3 regions of the Undibacterium sp. TJN25 genome follow, and region 2 is predicted to be linked to each of the others. Evidence: predicted binding sites of a transcription regulator. Region 2 holds the regulator's gene; each other region holds the start of a gene.
What was found. Region 2 encodes sigma-54, which starts transcription at its own class of promoters, with help from an activator protein. Its sites were predicted from a motif close to TGGCANGNAANCTGCTTT; they were not measured.
Positions count from the first base shown of each region.

Region 1: ACO0LO_RS11210 (circularly permuted type 2 ATP-grasp protein) is a predicted target of sigma-54. The motif match lies at 3,532-3,549, and genes of this name have one in related genera.
Region 3: ACO0LO_RS08710 (TorF family putative porin) is a predicted target of sigma-54. The motif match lies at 3,582-3,599, and genes of this name have one in related genera.

Region 1 covers NZ_JBMPPM010000004.1:229,398-235,218, forward strand. Annotated here, with positions in the region: gene ACO0LO_RS11195 (sensor histidine kinase N-terminal domain-containing protein) at 1-1,158, shown strand, start outside; gene ACO0LO_RS11200 (DUF4212 domain-containing protein) at 1,158-1,448, shown strand; gene ACO0LO_RS11205 (sodium:solute symporter family protein) at 1,448-3,493, shown strand; gene ACO0LO_RS11210 (circularly permuted type 2 ATP-grasp protein) at 3,625-5,058, shown strand; gene ACO0LO_RS11215 (alpha-E domain-containing protein) at 5,063-5,821, shown strand, end outside.
Region 2 covers NZ_JBMPPM010000004.1:644,536-650,356, forward strand. Annotated here, with positions in the region: gene ACO0LO_RS12995 (KpsF/GutQ family sugar-phosphate isomerase) at 1-302, shown strand, start outside; gene ACO0LO_RS13000 (KdsC family phosphatase) at 302-829, shown strand; gene lptC (LPS export ABC transporter periplasmic protein LptC) at 844-1,494, shown strand; gene lptA (lipopolysaccharide transport periplasmic protein LptA) at 1,508-2,116, shown strand; gene lptB (LPS export ABC transporter ATP-binding protein) at 2,118-2,861, shown strand; gene ACO0LO_RS13020 (RNA polymerase factor sigma-54) at 2,877-4,367, shown strand; gene hpf (ribosome hibernation-promoting factor, HPF/YfiA family) at 4,536-4,886, shown strand; gene ACO0LO_RS13030 (enoyl-CoA hydratase/isomerase family protein) at 5,080-5,821, shown strand, end outside.
Region 3 covers NZ_JBMPPM010000003.1:376,418-382,238, reverse strand. Annotated here, with positions in the region: gene ACO0LO_RS08725 (tetratricopeptide repeat protein) at 1-433, shown strand, start outside; gene ACO0LO_RS08720 (ammonium transporter) at 791-2,371, opposite strand; gene ACO0LO_RS08715 (P-II family nitrogen regulator) at 2,392-2,730, opposite strand; gene ACO0LO_RS08710 (TorF family putative porin) at 2,761-3,522, opposite strand; gene ACO0LO_RS08705 (accessory factor UbiK family protein) at 3,872-4,111, shown strand; gene ACO0LO_RS08700 (sensor domain-containing phosphodiesterase) at 4,145-5,821, opposite strand, start outside.

The sequences.
Region 1 (5,821 bases), 420 kb from region 2:
AATGACGAAGACAAGCCGCTGCCCGGCTCGGTATCACTGCGCACCGAAAATCTGCGCGGCATAGAGATACGCATCGCCTATAGCTATATCGACCTGAACAGCCGCGCCAGCATCGGCCCCGGCCTGGGCAAAGACAACCGTGAACAGCACCTGGCGCTGGTGCAGGTTGCAGAGACACTGGAAAAGCGCACGGTGCTTGCCAACGAAATCATCAAGGGTGTGATCCTGCCGCAGTTCATCATCTTGCCGGTGGCGCTGGCGCTGGTCTGGTTTGCGCTATCACGCGGGCTGTCGCCGCTGGCCGAATTGCAATACCGCATACGCGCGCGCCGGCCCGATGACCTCAGCCCCATCGACTCCCGCCAGGTCCCGGAAGAGATTTCTCCGCTGGTGCGCTCGCTGAACGATATGCTGGGCCGCCTGGCGCAGACCATAGAAATACAGAAGCGTTTCATCGCCGACGCCGCCCACCAGATGAAGACGCCGCTAGCCGGCATGCGCATGCAATCCGAGCTGGCGCTGCGAGAAACCGACCAGGCGGAAATCCACCGCTCGCTGCTGCAGCTATCCAAAAGCTCGGAAGCCGCAACCCGCCTTGTTAATCAGCTGCTAACGCTGGCCCGTGCGGAAAACCAGACACCCGCGACCAAGCCGCTGGTGCCAGTGGAATTGGCGGAACTGGCGCGCAGCGCCGTGCAGGACTGGATACCGACTTCTTTTACCTACAACATAGACCTGGGTTTCGAGCAGCCCGGCTACCCCGTCATGATCGCCGGTAATTCGCTGATGTTGCGCGAACTACTGAACAACCTGATCGACAATGCGCTGCATTACACGCCCAAAGGCCAGAGCGTCACCGTCCGGATACGCGTAATGGACGATGAGCAGCTGGTCGTGCTGGAAGTGGAAGATAACGGCCCCGGCATACCGCCGTCCGAACGCAGCCGGGTCTTCGAGCGTTTCTACCGCATCCTCGGCAGCAATGTGGCAGGCAGCGGACTGGGCCTGGCCATTGTGCGCGAAATCGCACAGCAGCATGATGCGAACATAGAAATAGCGAACAATTCCCGCAACCAGGATCCCAAATTCCCCGGTTGCCTGTTCCGTATCTCTTTCCGCATGAATCCCTATTCCGCCTACCCAGGAGACTTCGGCTGATGAGCGACACCGATCAACAAGCACCCACGTCCGCTACCGCCAGCACTACCGCCAGTTTCCGGCACTGGCCGCAAACCCGGAAACTGAGCGCATGGCTGTTGGCCTGCTGGTTTGTGCTGACCTTCGGCACGCTGTTTTTTGCGCGTGAATTATCCGGCATCTACTTCTTCGGCTGGTCGCTGTCGTTCTACATGGCGGCACAAGGCCTGAGCCTGTTTTACGTATTGATACTGGCGGCCTACTCGCTGGCGATGCGGCGTGTGGAAAAAGCAGGAAGGAGCCATTCCTGATGGCGCTGAAAAGTTTCACCAGAAGGCTGACGATCTATTACTTCTGGTACACCATCCTGTTCTTTGTTTTCCTGATCAGCCTGGCCGTGCTGGAAAAAGAAGGCGTGCCGCGGGTCTGGATAGGCTACCTGTTCATGTTCGCCACCATCGTCATCTACGCCGGCATAGGCGTGATGAGCCGCACCTCGGATATTTCAGAATATTACGTAGCGGGACGGCGCGTACCTGCCGTGTTCAACGGCATGGCCACTGCTGCCGACTGGATGTCCGCCGCCAGCTTCCTCAGCCTGGCGGGCGGCATCTACCTGACAGGATTTGACGGCCTTGCTTATATCATCGGCTGGACCGGCGGCTTCTGCCTGGTGGCGCTGCTGATTGCGCCTTACCTGCGCAAGTTCGGCCAGTACAGCATCCCGGATTTTCTTGGCACCCGCTATGCAGGCAAGCACGGCAGCAATGCCGTGCGCATACTGGCCGTCATCGCCACCGTGATCATCTCCTTCACCTATGTCGTGGCGCAGATCTACGGCGTCGGCCTGATTACGTCACGCTTTACCGGCGTGGATTTTTCGGTCGGCATTTTCCTCGGCCTGGCGAGCATCCTGGTGTGCTCCTTCCTCGGCGGGATGCGCGCGGTAACGTGGACCCAGGTGGCGCAGTACATCATCATCATCGTCGCTTACATGATCCCGGTCACCTGGCTGTCAGCCAAGCACACGCATTTGCCGATACCGCAACTGGCTTACGGCACCACGCTGCCGGCGCTGAACCTGAAAGAGAAAATCTTTGCCAATGACCCCAAGGAACAGCAAGTCCGGGCCATTTTTGAACAGCGAGCCGACGCCTACCTGGACAAGATACAGCACCTGCCCGGCTCCTGGGAGGAAGGCCGCTATGAAGTGCAGCGCAAGCTGGAAGACCTCAAATCGGGCAACGCATCGCTGATCGACATCAAGGCCGCGGGAAGAGAGCTGGCAAACTATCCGAAGACGCCACAGGAAGCCGAAATACGCTGGAACGAGGCAAGGAGCGCCAACCTGGCGCGGGCCGAGCCTCCCGTGTCAAATTTCCAGCCCTACGCAGCAAAAACCAAGGAAGAATCGGACATCAAGCGCAACAACTTCATGGCGCTGGTCTTTTGCCTGATGATGGGGACGGCGGCGCTACCGCACATCCTGATCCGCTACTACACGCCGCCATCGGTAAGGGAAAGCCGCGATTCGGTATTCTGGTCGCTGTTCTTCATCATGCTGCTGTATGTGACGATACCGGCGCTGGCGATTCTGGTGAAATACGATATCTATACATCGCTGGTGGGCACCGATTTTTCCAAGCTGCCTTCGTGGGTCACATACTGGAGCAGTGTGGACAAGATCAACCCGCTGGTCAATATCACCGACATCAATCACGACGGCATCGTGCAACTGGCGGAAATTGCGCTGGACGGCGATATCGTTGTGCTGGCGACGCCGGAAATTGCAGGCTTGCCCTATGTTATCTCCGGCCTGATCGCCGCCGGCGGCCTGGCTGCGGCGCTGTCCACTGCCGATGGACTGCTATTGACGATTTCCAACTCGCTGTCGCACGACATCTACTACAAGATCGTCGATCCGCAGGCGTCCACGCAAAAGCGCGTCACCATTTCCAAGCTGCTGCTACTGGTGGTGGCGCTGGTGGCCGCCTACGTCGCATCGCTCAAGCCGGCTGATATATTATCGCTGGTCGGCGCCGCGTTTTCACTGGCGGCTTCGGCCCTGTTTCCTGCACTGGTGATGGGCGTGTTCTGGAAACGCGCGAACCAGCATGGCGCGATCGCCGGCATCATCACCGGTTTTGTGGTGTGCGTGTACTACATGCTGCATACACATCCGCTGTTTGGCGGTAATATAAGCAATCAGTGGTTCCATATCGCCGCCATTTCGGCCGGCGTATTCGGCGTGCCGGCCGGCATGGCGGCCCTGATCGGCGTCAGCCTGCTGACGCCCGCAACCGATCTGCACACGCTGGACCTGGTGGACTACATTAGGGAGCCCGATGAGAAATAACGTAGATTAACGCCCGCATTACCCCTTCTGCCGCACTCTGGCACGTTTCTTGATAGTTATCCTGACGTAATGATGTAAACACCTAATAACGCCAAAAATACAATTAACGCTGAACAGGACTAACCAGGATCATGGCAAAATTCTTTAATGAAATGCATGCCGATGGTAGTGATACCGCAAGCAGCAACGACACCATACGGGAACACTACCGAGAATTCGACGCCTGGCTGAAGCGGCAACCGGCAGACACCATCGCCAGGAAACGCGCCGAAGCGGACCTGATGTTTCGCCGGGTCGGCATTACCTTCGCCGTCTATGGCGACGACGCCGGCACCGAACGCCTGATCCCTTTTGACATCATCCCGCGCATTATCCATGCCGAAGAATGGTCTACCCTGCGTGCCGGACTCGTGCAAAGGGTGCAGGCGCTGAACATGTTCATCCATGATATCTATCATGACCAGAACATCATCAAGGCCAAGATCATCCCCGCCGAGCAGATCTACAAGAACGCCCAGTACCGGCCGGAAATGCAGGGCATCTCTGTCGCGTCCGACATCTATGCGCATATTGCCGGTGTAGATATCGTCCGCGCCGGCGCCGGCGAATTCTACGTGCTGGAAGATAACCTGCGCGTGCCGTCCGGCGTGTCGTACATGCTGGAAGACCGCAAAATGATGATGCGGCTGTTCCCGGAACTGTTTGCCCGCAACAAGATCGCGCCGGTGGACCACTATCCCGACATGCTGCTGGACAACCTGCGCTCGGTCGCCCCCATGGGGGTGACCGATCCCGTCATTGTCGTCATGACGCCGGGCATGTACAACTCCGCCTATTTCGAGCACGCCTTCCTGGCACAGCAAATGGGTGTGGAACTGGTCGAAGGCCAGGATCTGTTCGTCAATGACAATGCGGTATACATGCGCACCACGCGCGGCCCGAAACGGGTGGACGTGATCTATCGCCGTATTGACGACGACTTCATGGACCCGCTGGCCTTCCGTGCCGATTCCTCGCTGGGTGTGCCCGGCCTGCTATCGGTCTACCGCGCCGGCAGGGTCACGCTGGCCAATGCGATAGGCACCGGGGTAGCGGACGACAAGTCGATCTATCCGTTTGTGCCGGACATGATCAAGTTCTATCTCAGCGAAGAGCCGATATTGAACAACGTGCCTACCTATCAGTGCCGCAAGAAGGAAGACCTGGCCTACACGCTGGCCAACCTGCCGGACCTGGTCGTCAAGGAAGTGCACGGCGCCGGCGGCTACGGCATGCTCGTAGGTCCGGCATCGACCAAGGCGCAGATCGAGGATTTCCGCCAGCGGCTGTTGGCCAAACCTGATGGCTACATCGCCCAGCCCACATTGGCGCTGTCGTCCTGCCCTACCTACGTCGACAGCGGCATCGCGCCGCGCCACATCGACCTGCGCCCGTTTGTGCTGTCCGGAAAAACCGTCTCCATGGTGCCTGGCGGCCTGACACGTGTCGCGCTGCAGGAAGGCTCGCTGGTGGTGAATTCGTCGCAGGGTGGCGGCACCAAGGACACCTGGATACTGGAGAACTAATATCATGCTAAGCCGCACCGCCGATCATTTATTCTGGATGGCCCGCTATACAGAGCGCGCCGAAAATACCGCCCGCATGCTGGACGTCAACGTACAGACATCGATGCTGCCGCAATCTGCCGAAGACGCTGAAAAGGGCTGGCGTGCGATGCTGGGCATTTCGGAGTTGCAATCCGCCTTCGACCGCAAATACGGCATCCTGAGCGCGAAAGACGTTGTCGACTTCATGGTGCGCGACCCCGACAATCCCTCTTCCATCTGTGCCTGCCTGACCGGTGCGCGCGAGAATGCGCGCGCGGTGCGCGGCACGCTGACGACCGAGGTATGGGAAACCCAGAATGCGACGTGGCTGGACATGTCCAAACGGATAGACAGCGGCTTGCTGGAACGCGATCCCAGCCAGTTTTTTGAGTGGGTCAAGTACCGCTCGCACCTGTCTCGCGGCGTCACATTGGGCACAATGCTGAAAGACGAAGCGGTGCATTTCATCCGCCTGGGTACTTTCCTGGAACGGGCCGACAATACCGCGCGCATACTGGACGTAAAATTCCACGGCGCCACCGGCAAGCGGCATAACAACGAGATTTCGCAGAGGGACTTTTACTACTGGGCGGCGTTGCTGCGTTCTGTCTCCGGCTTTGAAATTTACCGCAAGGTCTACCGCGACGTGATCACTCCGGAACGGGTGGCGGAGCTGCTGATGCTGCGAGGAGACATGCCGCGCTCCCTGCTGGCCTGCATGGATGAAGTGGTCAACAACCTG
Region 2 (5,821 bases):
TGGAAATCACCAAAAAAGGCCTGGCGATGACAGCCATCGTGGACGCAGAACAGCGCGTGATCGGCGTGTTTACCGATGGCGACCTGCGCCGCCTGATGGAAAAAGTTCAGGATTTCTCGCAAGTCGTCATTGCCGACGTCATGCACAAGGCGCCGCGCACGATACGCGCCGAACAGCTGGCGGTGGAAGCTGTCGAAATGATGGAAACCTATCGCATCAACCAGTTGCTGGTCGCAGACGAAAGCGGCAAGCTGGTCGGCGCGCTGCATATCCACGACCTGACCCGCGCCAAGGTGATCTGATGAGCAGCATGGATTCCGGCAAGGCTGCACAATTGAAACTGATGATTTTTGACGTGGATGGCATCCTGACCGACGGCAGCCTGCACTTTGGGCCCGAGGGAGAAATGATGAAGACCTTCAATGTGCTGGACGGCCAGGGCATCAAGCTGCTGCAGCAGGCCGGCATCGCGACGGCAATCATCAGCGCCCGCAGCTCGGCCATTGTCGCCAGACGCGCAGCGGACCTGGGCATCGCCCATCTGCGGCAGGGCATACACGACAAAAAATCCGCGTTCCTGGAACTGCTGGCAGAACTCAATATCAACGCCGATGCCTGCGGCTTCATCGGCGACGACGTCATCGACCTGCCGGTGCTGACGCGCGTCGGCTTTGCCGCCAGCGTGCCGAATGCGCATCCGGAAGTCAGGGCGCGCGTCCATTATGTAACGCAGGCAGCAGGCGGCCGCGGTGCAGCACGCGAGGTATGTGACTTCATCCTGAAAGCGCAGGGCAAATACGAACAGGCGCTTGCGCCTTTCCTGCAGTAAATGGGTGAAATGATATGAGATACATACTTACCGCCGACCGCTTCCGCCTGTGGCTGATGGTAGCGCTGCTGGCCGTTGTTGCACTAGGCAGCTTCTGGGTGCTGGAAGTCATGCGCCGGAATAATGACGAAGGCAACTCCCGTTCCGCTCCCCGCACGGCACCTGACTACTACGTGGAAAATTTCAATTACGTGAAGCTGTCCAATGACGGCAAGACCAATTACCACATCACCGGCAAGCGCATGACGCACAATCCGCGCGATGACGACTATGAAGTGGAGCAGCCGCGCATCAACAGTTTTGACGACAACAAGACACCGGTGACCGTGGTTGCCGACCGCGCGCTGATTGAGCAGAAAAATACGCCTGTGCACCCGGCGAAGGATAGCGACGAAGTCCATTTGTACGGCAACGTCAATGTCAGCCGTCCGGACGGCCCTGCATCCAAATGGATGACGCTGGAGTCCGAGTATCTGTTGCTGCTGACCGACCTCAACATCATGAAAACCGATAACCCCGTGACTATCACCAGCGCCCGCGCCGTCATGCATGCCGTTGGCATGGAAGCCAACAGCACTACGCAGGAAGTGCGCCTGCTGAGCAAGGTGAAAGCCACATTCGATGCGCGCTCGGGCTCGGCGCCGCGTCAACAACCTACCCGATAGCCAGGTTTTATATATGAAAAATAATACCCATTTTAGTTCTGCGCGGCTGCCGAAGTCACTCTTTCTGGCGGCCTGTATTCTGCTCCCCGCCGCCGTGCTGGCCGAACAGGCAGACCGCTACAAAAAGATCGACCTAGAAGCCGAATCCTCTGTCCTCGACGACAAGACCAAGATCAAGACCATGACCGGCAACGTGGAGATCACGCGCGGCACGCTGCTGATCAAGACCGACAAGGCCGTCGCGACCGAAGGTGCTGAGGGATTCCAGTTCATCGTCATGACCAGGGGTCCCGGCGGCCAGGCGTTTTTCAGACAGAAGCGGGATGGCGGCCCCAACCTGTGGGTGGAGGGCGTTGCCGACCGCATGGAATACGACGAAAAAACCGAGGTCGTCAAATTCTTCAATAAGGCGCACGTGAAATACCTGGAAGGCAAAAAAGTCACGCAGGAGCAGGAAGGCGAGTTCATGTCGTATGACAGCAAGACCGAGAACTTTGTCGGCGCCAACAATGCGTCGGGCACCAGCGTGTCTGGCGGTGGCAGGATCAAGATCACCATACAGCCCAAGCTGGAAGAACCCAAGCCGGATTCACCGACCACGCAGAACACACAGAAAAAATAATATGACGAGCACCCTTATTATCAGCGGCCTGCAAAAGAAATACGGCGCGCGGCAAGTCGTGCGCGACGTTTCGCTGGAGGTCAAGAGCGGTGAAGTGGTCGGCTTGCTGGGCCCGAACGGCGCCGGCAAGACCACGTCCTTTTACATGATCGTAGGCCTGGTGCCGTCCGACGCGGGCAAGATAGACGTCAACGGCACCGACATTTCTCACCTGCCCATCCACAAGCGCGCATCGCTGGGCCTGTCCTACCTGCCGCAGGAGGCGTCGGTATTTCGCAAGCTGTCGGTGGAAGACAATATCCGCGCCGTGCTGGAATTGCAAAGAGATGAGAACGGCAAGCTGTTGGAAAAGGCCAAAATCGAGGAAAGGCTGGATACCTTGCTGGCCGAACTGCAGATAGAAAAAATCCGCGAAAACCAGGCGCTGTCCCTGTCCGGCGGCGAGCGCCGCCGTGTGGAAATCGCCAGGGCGCTGGCAACCAGCCCGCGCTTCGTGCTGCTGGACGAACCATTCGCCGGCGTGGATCCGATTGCCGTGATCGAGATCCAGCGCATTGTCCGCTTCCTCAAGGAACGCGGCATCGGCGTGCTGATCACCGACCACAATGTGCGCGAAACCCTGGGTATCTGCGACCACGCCTACATTATCAACCAGGGCGCGGTGCTGGCCAGCGGCAGGCCGGATGAGATCGTCGCCAATGAATCCGTACGCAAGGTTTACCTGGGAGAGCACTTCCGGATGTAACGGATACCGCCCCCTATGAAACAAAGCCTACAACTCCGCACCTCGCAGCATCTGGCATTAACGCCGCAACTGCAGCAATCGATACGTTTGCTGCAGCTATCAACGCTGGAATTGCATCAGGAGCTGGAAAACCTGCTGACCGATAATCCTTTGCTGGAGCGGGTGGACGATCCTTTGGACAATGCCGTCAGGTTATTGGCGGACGGCGCCATCAGCGCCACCAGCAGCGGTTCGGACAACGACAGCAGCCCTGTCAACAATGGCGGCGACGAGCCGGTTGCGCCAGTCGACAGTGGCGAAAGCGGTGAAAGCCCAAATGCGACGGATACGACCAGCGCCAATGAAGAGGACTGGAGTTTTGACGACATGCCGCAAGGCTCCAAAGGTCCGGAAGAGGATGAAGGGCGCCCACAGCTGGAATGTGCGCAGACCTCGCTCAGGGAGCACCTGCTGGAACAGATGCGCGTCACCGTCAAGGAAATACGCGACCGTGCACTGATAGAGCTGATCATCGATGCGCTGGACGGCAACGGCTACCTGACGGAATCGCTGGACGATATCCATGGCGCGTTGCCCCTGGAACTGTGCGTGGAGCCGGAGGAGCTGAATTTTGCGCTGAACATGCTGCAGAGTTTCGAGCCGGCCGGCGTAGGCGCGCGCAGCCTTTCCGAATGCCTGGCGCTGCAAATCAGGCGGCTGCCGAAAATCCCTTTCGTCACACGCCGGCTGGCACTGGAAATTGTTGAAAAACATTTAACCCTTTTTGCACAGCGCGATTTCAACAAGCTGAAAAAAGTGCTTACTTGCGACGATGAGGACTTGCGTGAATCTCAGGTTGTCATCAAGCAATGCAAGCCACATCCCGGCGCCGAATTTACTGCCGATGCATCGGACTACGTGGTGCCGGATGTTATTGTCAGGAAATCAAAAAACGGCTGGCAGGTGTTGCTGAACCAGGATGTGATGCCGCGCCTGCGCGTCAACAGCATGTACGCGAACATCATGAAACAGAACCGCGGCGATGGCACACTGAGCTCCCAGCTGCAGGAAGCCCGCTGGCTGATCAAGAATATGCGGCAGCGCTTCGATACGATACTGCGCGTTGCGCAGGCGATAGTTGAAAGGCAACGCAATTTTTTCACGCATGGTGCTGTTGCGATGAGACCACTTGTTTTGCGCGAAATTGCTGATACACTGGGTTTACACGAGAGTACTATTTCCCGTGTCACAACCCAAAAATACATGCTGACCCCGCATGGAATGTTTGAGTTGAAGTACTTTTTCGGTAGCCACGTTGCGACGGAAACCGGGGGTGAAGCGTCATCCACCGCAATACGGGCACTCATCAAGCAATTGATAGGAGCAGAAGACCAGAAGAACCCACTCTCTGACAGCAAGATCGCAGACATGCTGGGTGAACAAGGCATGGTCATCGCGCGACGCACCGTCGCAAAATACCGGGAAGCCTTGAAAATCCCTCCAGTAAGCCTGCGCAAATCCTTATAAAAATCCTGGAATTCCCAGCGGCATTTATTGCAGTAATGCATGCTGATTTTTCAGATTTCTGTAACAAGTCCTTGTAATTGCGTCTTGCATTGCTATATATAATTTAGCTCGATCTTCAGGGCTAGCACCATGCTATATAGCAAGTAACATCTACCATAGGAGCGCCGTATGAATCTCACAATCAGTGGACATCACCTCGAAGTTACTCCAGCAATCCGTGAACATGTGCAAAACAAGCTAGAGAGGATAAGGCGGCACTTCGATCAAGTCATTGATATTGCAGTCATCCTGACCGTTGACAAGCTCCGGGAAAAAGAAAAACGCCATAAAGCCGATATCAATCTTCACATCAGCGGCAAAGACATCCACGTCGAAAGCCTCGCACAAGACCTGTATGCAGCGATAGACACGCTGATCGACAAACTCGACAGGCAAGTCATCAAACACAAAGACAAAATCCAAGGCCACAAAAACGACGCGATCAAGCATATCCCTGATCCTGCCTCCGCTTCCGCCTGACCGGCGCCTGGTACTGGAATAACGAAGGATGCCAACCGGCATCCTTTTTTATTGGGTTCGCCGCACTTGTGACCCGGCCGCAAGCGAACCGGAAACCCCGAAAAATATTTCTTTTACCAAAGAATCGCGGGCTGCCCGGATAAATCGCGCATACGCGCTAAAATAGGCTTTTCATCTCACTACGATCTTTTCCATGAGCGAATACGTCCAGACCTTCGTCCAGAACCAGATAGGCTTTATCACGCTGGACAGACCCAAGGCATTGAATTCCCTTTCCCTGGACATGGTCCGGGAGCTGACACAGATATTGCTGCAATGGCGCGAAGCGGATAATGTCGGCGCCGTCTTTATTTCTAGTTCCAGTGAAAAGGCTTTTTGCGCCGGCGGCGACATCCGCTTCTTTTACGATGCGGGCACGTCCACGCCGAGGGGCGACAGCGCCTTACTGGAAGACTTCTTCACCGAAGAATATGCGCTGAACCATCTGATCCATTTTTATCCCAAGCCGTATATTGCGCTGCTGAACGGCGTGGTCATGGGCGGCGGCATGGGCATTGCGCAGGCGGGCCCTTCATGCCGTATGCGCATAGTCACCGAGCGTACCAAGATGGCCATGCCGGAGGTCAATATCGGCCTGTTCCCGGACGTGGGCGGCGGTTATTTCCTGTCGCGTGCTCCGGGGCAATTGGGGACCTACCTGGGCCTGACCGGAGAAATCTTCAAGGCGGCCGATGCGATTTACGCCGAACTGGCGGATGTCTATGTGCCTACCAGTGCGATACCTGCGCTGATGCATCTGCTGACTTCGACGCAGCAGGCCGATATCCGCGCGGCGATCCGCGAATTTGCTGCGCCGTTTGCAGAGGAAATCAAGCTGGAAGAAAGCTCGCTGGCAACGCACCGCAGCCTGATAGACCAGTATTTTTCCGCCGGCG
Region 3 (5,821 bases), on a different contig from region 2:
GTTGCAGCAAGCAGGCATCCCCGGCGAAGCGAAGAAAGTCGTCGACAAGGGCTATGCCGACAACGTCCTGGGTACAGGCAAGGACGCAGCAAGGCATAAGCAGTTACGCGACCAGGTGACCAAGCAGGCTGCAGATGATGCGAAATCCCTCAGCGACGGCGAGAAGCAGGCCCGGGCGGCAAAAACCGGTACCGGCCTCGTCAATATCGGCTACAACTACACGGTCTACGGTCAGTTCGACAAAGGCATTCCTATGATGGAAGAAGGTATCGCCAAGGGCGGCATGAAAAACCCGGACGACGCCAAGCTGCGCCTGGGTGTGGCTTACCTGAAATCCGGGAACCGGGCCAAGGCGGAAGAAGTCTTCAAGACCATACAGTCCACCGACGGTGCTGCCGACTTGGCAAGGCTGTGGCTGTTGGCAGTGAAATAATAGTCGCACCCCGCGGCAGATCGCCGCATAGTTCAGGAACAAAGGGCCATCGGAAACGATGGCCTTTTTTACGTCCGCATCACGGAAGAATTTCTTTTCCCATGATCAATGCAGCCGCGCACGGCATAAATCCGCTTTCAGGGAGGCTGTTCAGCCTAAAGATGTGATGTGCACACCGTCCGACGTGTATGTCCCTACATGCCCACGCGTGATATTCTTTTTTAGTTCCGGCTTGCCAGGTTCGGGCAAAAAAAAAGGCACCTCCCGAGGAGGTGCCCGTTAAATCAGTAGCATGCGCTCTAAACATGCACTGAGGATACTAGCGTTGCAACATCAATCTTGCGGCTTGCGTATCGATCATGAATGGTACGCAGTTTCGCCGTGGCTGGTGATGTCCAGGCCTTCACGCTCTTCATCTTCCGGTACACGCAGGCCGATCACCAGGTCAACCAGCTTGTAGGCGATGAAGGACACTACGCCGGACCAGACTATCGTTGTGCCTACACCAATTGCCTGGGTTGTGACCTGGTCCATGATGGAGTAAGGATCAGCCGACATCTTGTTGGCGACATAGTCGAAAATACCTTGGCCGCCGAGTGAAGGCGCAGCAAACACGCCAGTCAGCAATGCACCCAGGATACCGCCCACGCCGTGCACGCCGAAGACGTCCAGCGAATCGTCCGCGCCCAGCAGGCGTTTCAGGCCATTTACACCCCACAGGCAGATAACGCCTGCCAGTAAGCCGATGATCAGCGCGCCCATAGGACCGACGAAACCGCAGGCAGGAGTGATGGCAACTAGGCCGGCTACCGCACCGGACGCGCCGCCCAGCATGGAAGGCTTGCCTTTGGACATCCATTCACCGAAAACCCACGATACCGTCGCCGCAGCAGTTGCCAGCAGGGTATTGACGAAAGCCAATGCTGCGACGTCGCCAGCCTCCAGTGCGGAACCGGCATTGAAACCGAACCAGCCCACCCACAGCAGCGAAGCGCCGATCATGGTCATAGTCAGCGAATGAGGCGCCATCGACTCCTTGCCGTAGCCCACACGTTTGCCGATCAGGTAAGCGCCCACCAAGCCAGCTACCGCAGCGTTGATATGCACCACCGTGCCGCCGGCAAAGTCCAGCGCGCCTTTTTGCCACAGGAAACCGCCTTTTGCAGATTCAGATGCCAGTGTTGCCGCATCCTTGATGCCATCAGGACCAGGCCAGAACCAGACCATGTGAGCGATAGGCAGGTAGCTGAAAGTGAACCACAGCACGACAAACAGCAGCACTGCCGTGAACTTGGCGCGTTCTGCAAAGGCGCCGATGATCAGGCCGCAGGTAATCGCTGCAAAGGTTGCCTGGAAAGCCACGAAGACGAACTCAGGAATGACAACGCCTTTGCTGAACGTGGCAGCAGTAGCGAACGTACCCTTGACCGGATCCCAGATCCCTTTCAGGAAGGCCCTATCGAAAGAACCGATGAACTTGCCGCCTTCGGTAAAGGCCAGCGAGTAACCGTAGATGCACCACAACACGATGATCACGGCAAAAATCATGAATACCTGCATCAGGATGGACAGCATGTTTTTGGAACGTACCAGCCCGCCGTAGAACAAAGCCAGGCCAGGGATGGTCATCAGGATGACCAGCATGGTCGACACCATCATCCAGGCAGTGTCGCCCTTATTGGGGATTGGTGCCGGCGCGGCCGCCGCGGAGGCAGCAGCCGGGTCAGCTGCAACTGCAGGCGCTGCAGGAGCGGAGGCCGCAGCCGCAACCGGTGCAGAAGCCGGCGCTTCAGCAGCGCTGGCAGCGGCGGGCGCCGATGCAGCAGGAGCAGAAGCCGCACTTGCCGCGGCATCATCCGCCGCCATCACCGATGGCGCCAGACCTATGGATACCAGCAGCGCGCAGGCGGCCAGTACGTTACTCAACATCTTATTCATGTGTTCTCCCTGAGTGTCGGTTATAAAGCGTCGTTGCCGGTTTCACCGGTGCGGATACGCACGACTTGTTGTAGGTCATAGACAAAAATCTTGCCGTCGCCGATCTTGCCGGTGCGGGCAGCAGTTTCTATCGCTTCTATCGCGCGATCGACAATCGCATCATCGACCGCAGCTTCTATCTTGGTCTTGGGAAGGAAGTCGACCACGTATTCCGCACCGCGATATAGCTCGGTGTGCCCTTTCTGGCGCCCGAATCCCTTCACCTCTGTGACCGTAATTCCTTGCACACCGATGGTGGAAAGGGCCTCGCGTACCTCATCAAGCTTGAAGGGTTTGATAATTGCAGTAATCAGTTTCATGCTGGCCTCGAATTGAAAAAACTAAGCGACTTAAAAGGATTTGGTTCCCACCAATACCAATTGGGTTCTACCGGTAAATCTTCCGCCTGGCGCCACATACGCAGATTCATTGGCATTGGTGCCGATGACGGACAAGTTGAAGCTGACGCCGAAAAATTCCTTGGTAACGCCGACTTTGTAGTCCGTGTAGTCAGCGATGGAATTGCTGCGAACCTTTTGGTGGCCGGCATGCAGACCCAGCGTGTAGCCTTCACCCATGTCGATATTGGCGCCGATATCAATGTAGCCGCTGTTCTTGCTGTCGACAAAACCGAACAGGTTTGTCACTGCATGCGAATATTTGATGTAAGCAGGGCCATAGCCAAGCTGGCCGTAGATTTCAGTGGTATTGGCATCCCTGAAACCGGGTACCTTGTCCAGGCCGTTGGAAGGGTAGATATAGCTCAGCACGCCGATGTCATAACTGACATCCTTGACGATCTCGCCGCGCTTGCCGGCGTAGATATCCCATTCCACGTCGCCGCTGCCGCCTGCATCCTTGGTCCACTTGATGGTGGACAACCATGTGCCGGCATAGAAGCCGGTAGGGTTGTTCGTATAGTCGGCACCGCCCTGCAAGGCAGGATCGAAACGCGACTGGCTGATACCGCGATAGCGATATTCGCTGGCAACGCCGATATTGAAACTTACTTCATTGTCGGGCTTCGCTTCTTCCGGTTTCGCATCTTCCGCCCATACGAAACTACTGGTGAAGGCTGCAGAAATGGCTGCTACAAGTATCAGTTTCTTCATAACGCTTCCCTCTTCTGGTTGATATCACATTGCTTGAATCGATTAACTTCACGATGGTATTAGCAGAAGTCGTGCCAAGCCGCATGTTTGCAAAATTTAATTTGGCAAATATGGTTTTATCAGAGGAAAGATTGTGAACGCGTTTTATGACAGCCTGTCATTTAGCCCGGCATGCGTTATGATTCTATAAATGCACAAAGAATATCAGGCGATAAAAAATCGCCAATTTTTGAACGAACAGGCAACACCCCTGGTGTAACGCACCAATTTGACGCATGTAAAAACGGTGTCAAAAAAAATACGCACCAGGAACGCGCAATTTTACCTATCAGCACCTGCGGAGAACAAAATGGATAAACAGAATTTTTTTAATGACATGCAGGCCAAGATCAACCAGGTGCTGGAAAACTCGCCTGCCAAGGATATAGAAAAGAACGTCAAGGCGATGATGAGCCAGGGCTTTGCCAAACTGGACCTGGTCACGCGCGAAGAGTTCGACATCCAGGCGCAGGTGCTGGCCAAGACCCGCGCCAAGCTGGAAGCGCTGGAAGCGCGGGTCGCCGAACTGGAAACCAGGCTGCCTAAATAGGCTACGATGCCTGAAAACCGTGGATATCGCCTGCTATTGAAAAAGCAACTGGCTTGCTTCGCCGTGTGGACCGCGTTCCAGACGGGTGGCGTAGGACCGTAATCCGGCGAACCAGGGGGCCGGCGCTTGCGGTAAACGTACATGATTCGCAAAGGCGTCCGGCGCCAGCGGCTTTGCAAACAGGTAGCCCTGCGCTTCGTCGCAACCCCACATGCGGATCATGTCCAGCGCCTCCCTGGTTTCCACGCCTTCGGCAACCACGCGGTAACCGAGGTCCTTCGCCAGTACGATCAGCGAGCGCACGATGCGCTGGTCGCGCGGATTTTTGTGCACATCACGTATCAGCGACTGGTCCAGCTTGACGACGGTAGCCGGCACCTTTTGCAGATACGAGAAATTGCTGTAGCCGGTTCCGAAATCATCCAGCGCCAGTCCCATGCCCAGCGCACGTATATCATGCAGAGTCTGCAGGACGGCCGCACTTTCCATCCAGATACCCTCGGTGCACTCTATCTCTATATAGCGAGCAGCAATGCCGAACTCGTCGCAGGCTGCCCGTAAACGCTCGCACAGGTCGGGCTCTTCAAAATTGCGGGCCGACAGGTTAATTGCCAGCTTGATCCGCGAACCGGCCGTATGCCATTCACGCAACTGCCTGAAAGCAGTGCGGATTACCCAGTCGCTCAGCGGGCGTATCAGCGCCGTCTTTTCTACCAGTGGGACGAATTCTGCCAGCGAGATCGGCCCCAGTTCAGGATGGTTCCAGCGTATCAGCGCTTCCGCCGACAGGCAGGAGCCGTCCAGAAGATTGTGCTTGGGCTGGTACACCAGCTGCAGTGCATCTTCGCGGATGGCAGTATGCACATCGTTCAATATGCGGAAAGAACGCTGGTGGCTGCTGTCGTCGGCGGTGCTATACATTGCCCAGCGTTGCTGCGCGAGCAGTGCCTGGCTGACCGCTGACAAGGCCTTTCTCGGGGCATCGGTGGCTGAACCGGCGTCCACGCCAAACACCACGATGCCGCCGAAGCTGGGCAGGTTCAAAGGCACGCCCAGGTCATGCAGCGCTTCTTGCAGCGCCTGCTCCAGGCTGTAGACGAAGCCGGTAAATGCCGTCGTGCCAGAATCCAGCGACAGCAGTGCAAAGCGCGCATCGGTAATATGGTAAATATTGGCCTTGCCGGCAAACAGGCGCTTCAGCTTTTGACCGACGCCGCGCACCAGTCCGTCATACGCCGCAGCACCGAGCACGCCGGCGATCTCGAATGCGGTGGCCGCATCTGGCATATCCATATAGACCAATACCCTGTTCTCGCCAGCCGCCGCCTGCGCCAGCGCCGACAAATCCTCGGCCAGCTGTAGTTTGTTCGGCATGCCGCTGACAGCATCCACATGGCCGACCGCGCGTTGCAGGGAAATATGCGCCATGACCAGTGTCGCCATGTTTTCCAGCTTGGCGCGCTGGACGGCGTCCAGCTGCCCGGGCTGCGTATCGGTGATGCACAGCGCGCCGATGGCGTAGCCTCCGGCGGTGATCAGGGGCGCTCCCGCGTAAAAGCGGATTTTCGCAGGGCCGGTGACCATGGGATTATTGCGGAAGCGCGGATCAGCGGCGGCGTCCTCGATCACCATGACCTGCGACTGCATGATGGTATGGGTGCAGAACGATAATTCCCTGGCAGTATCTGCGGTATCGCAGGAGCAAAAGCC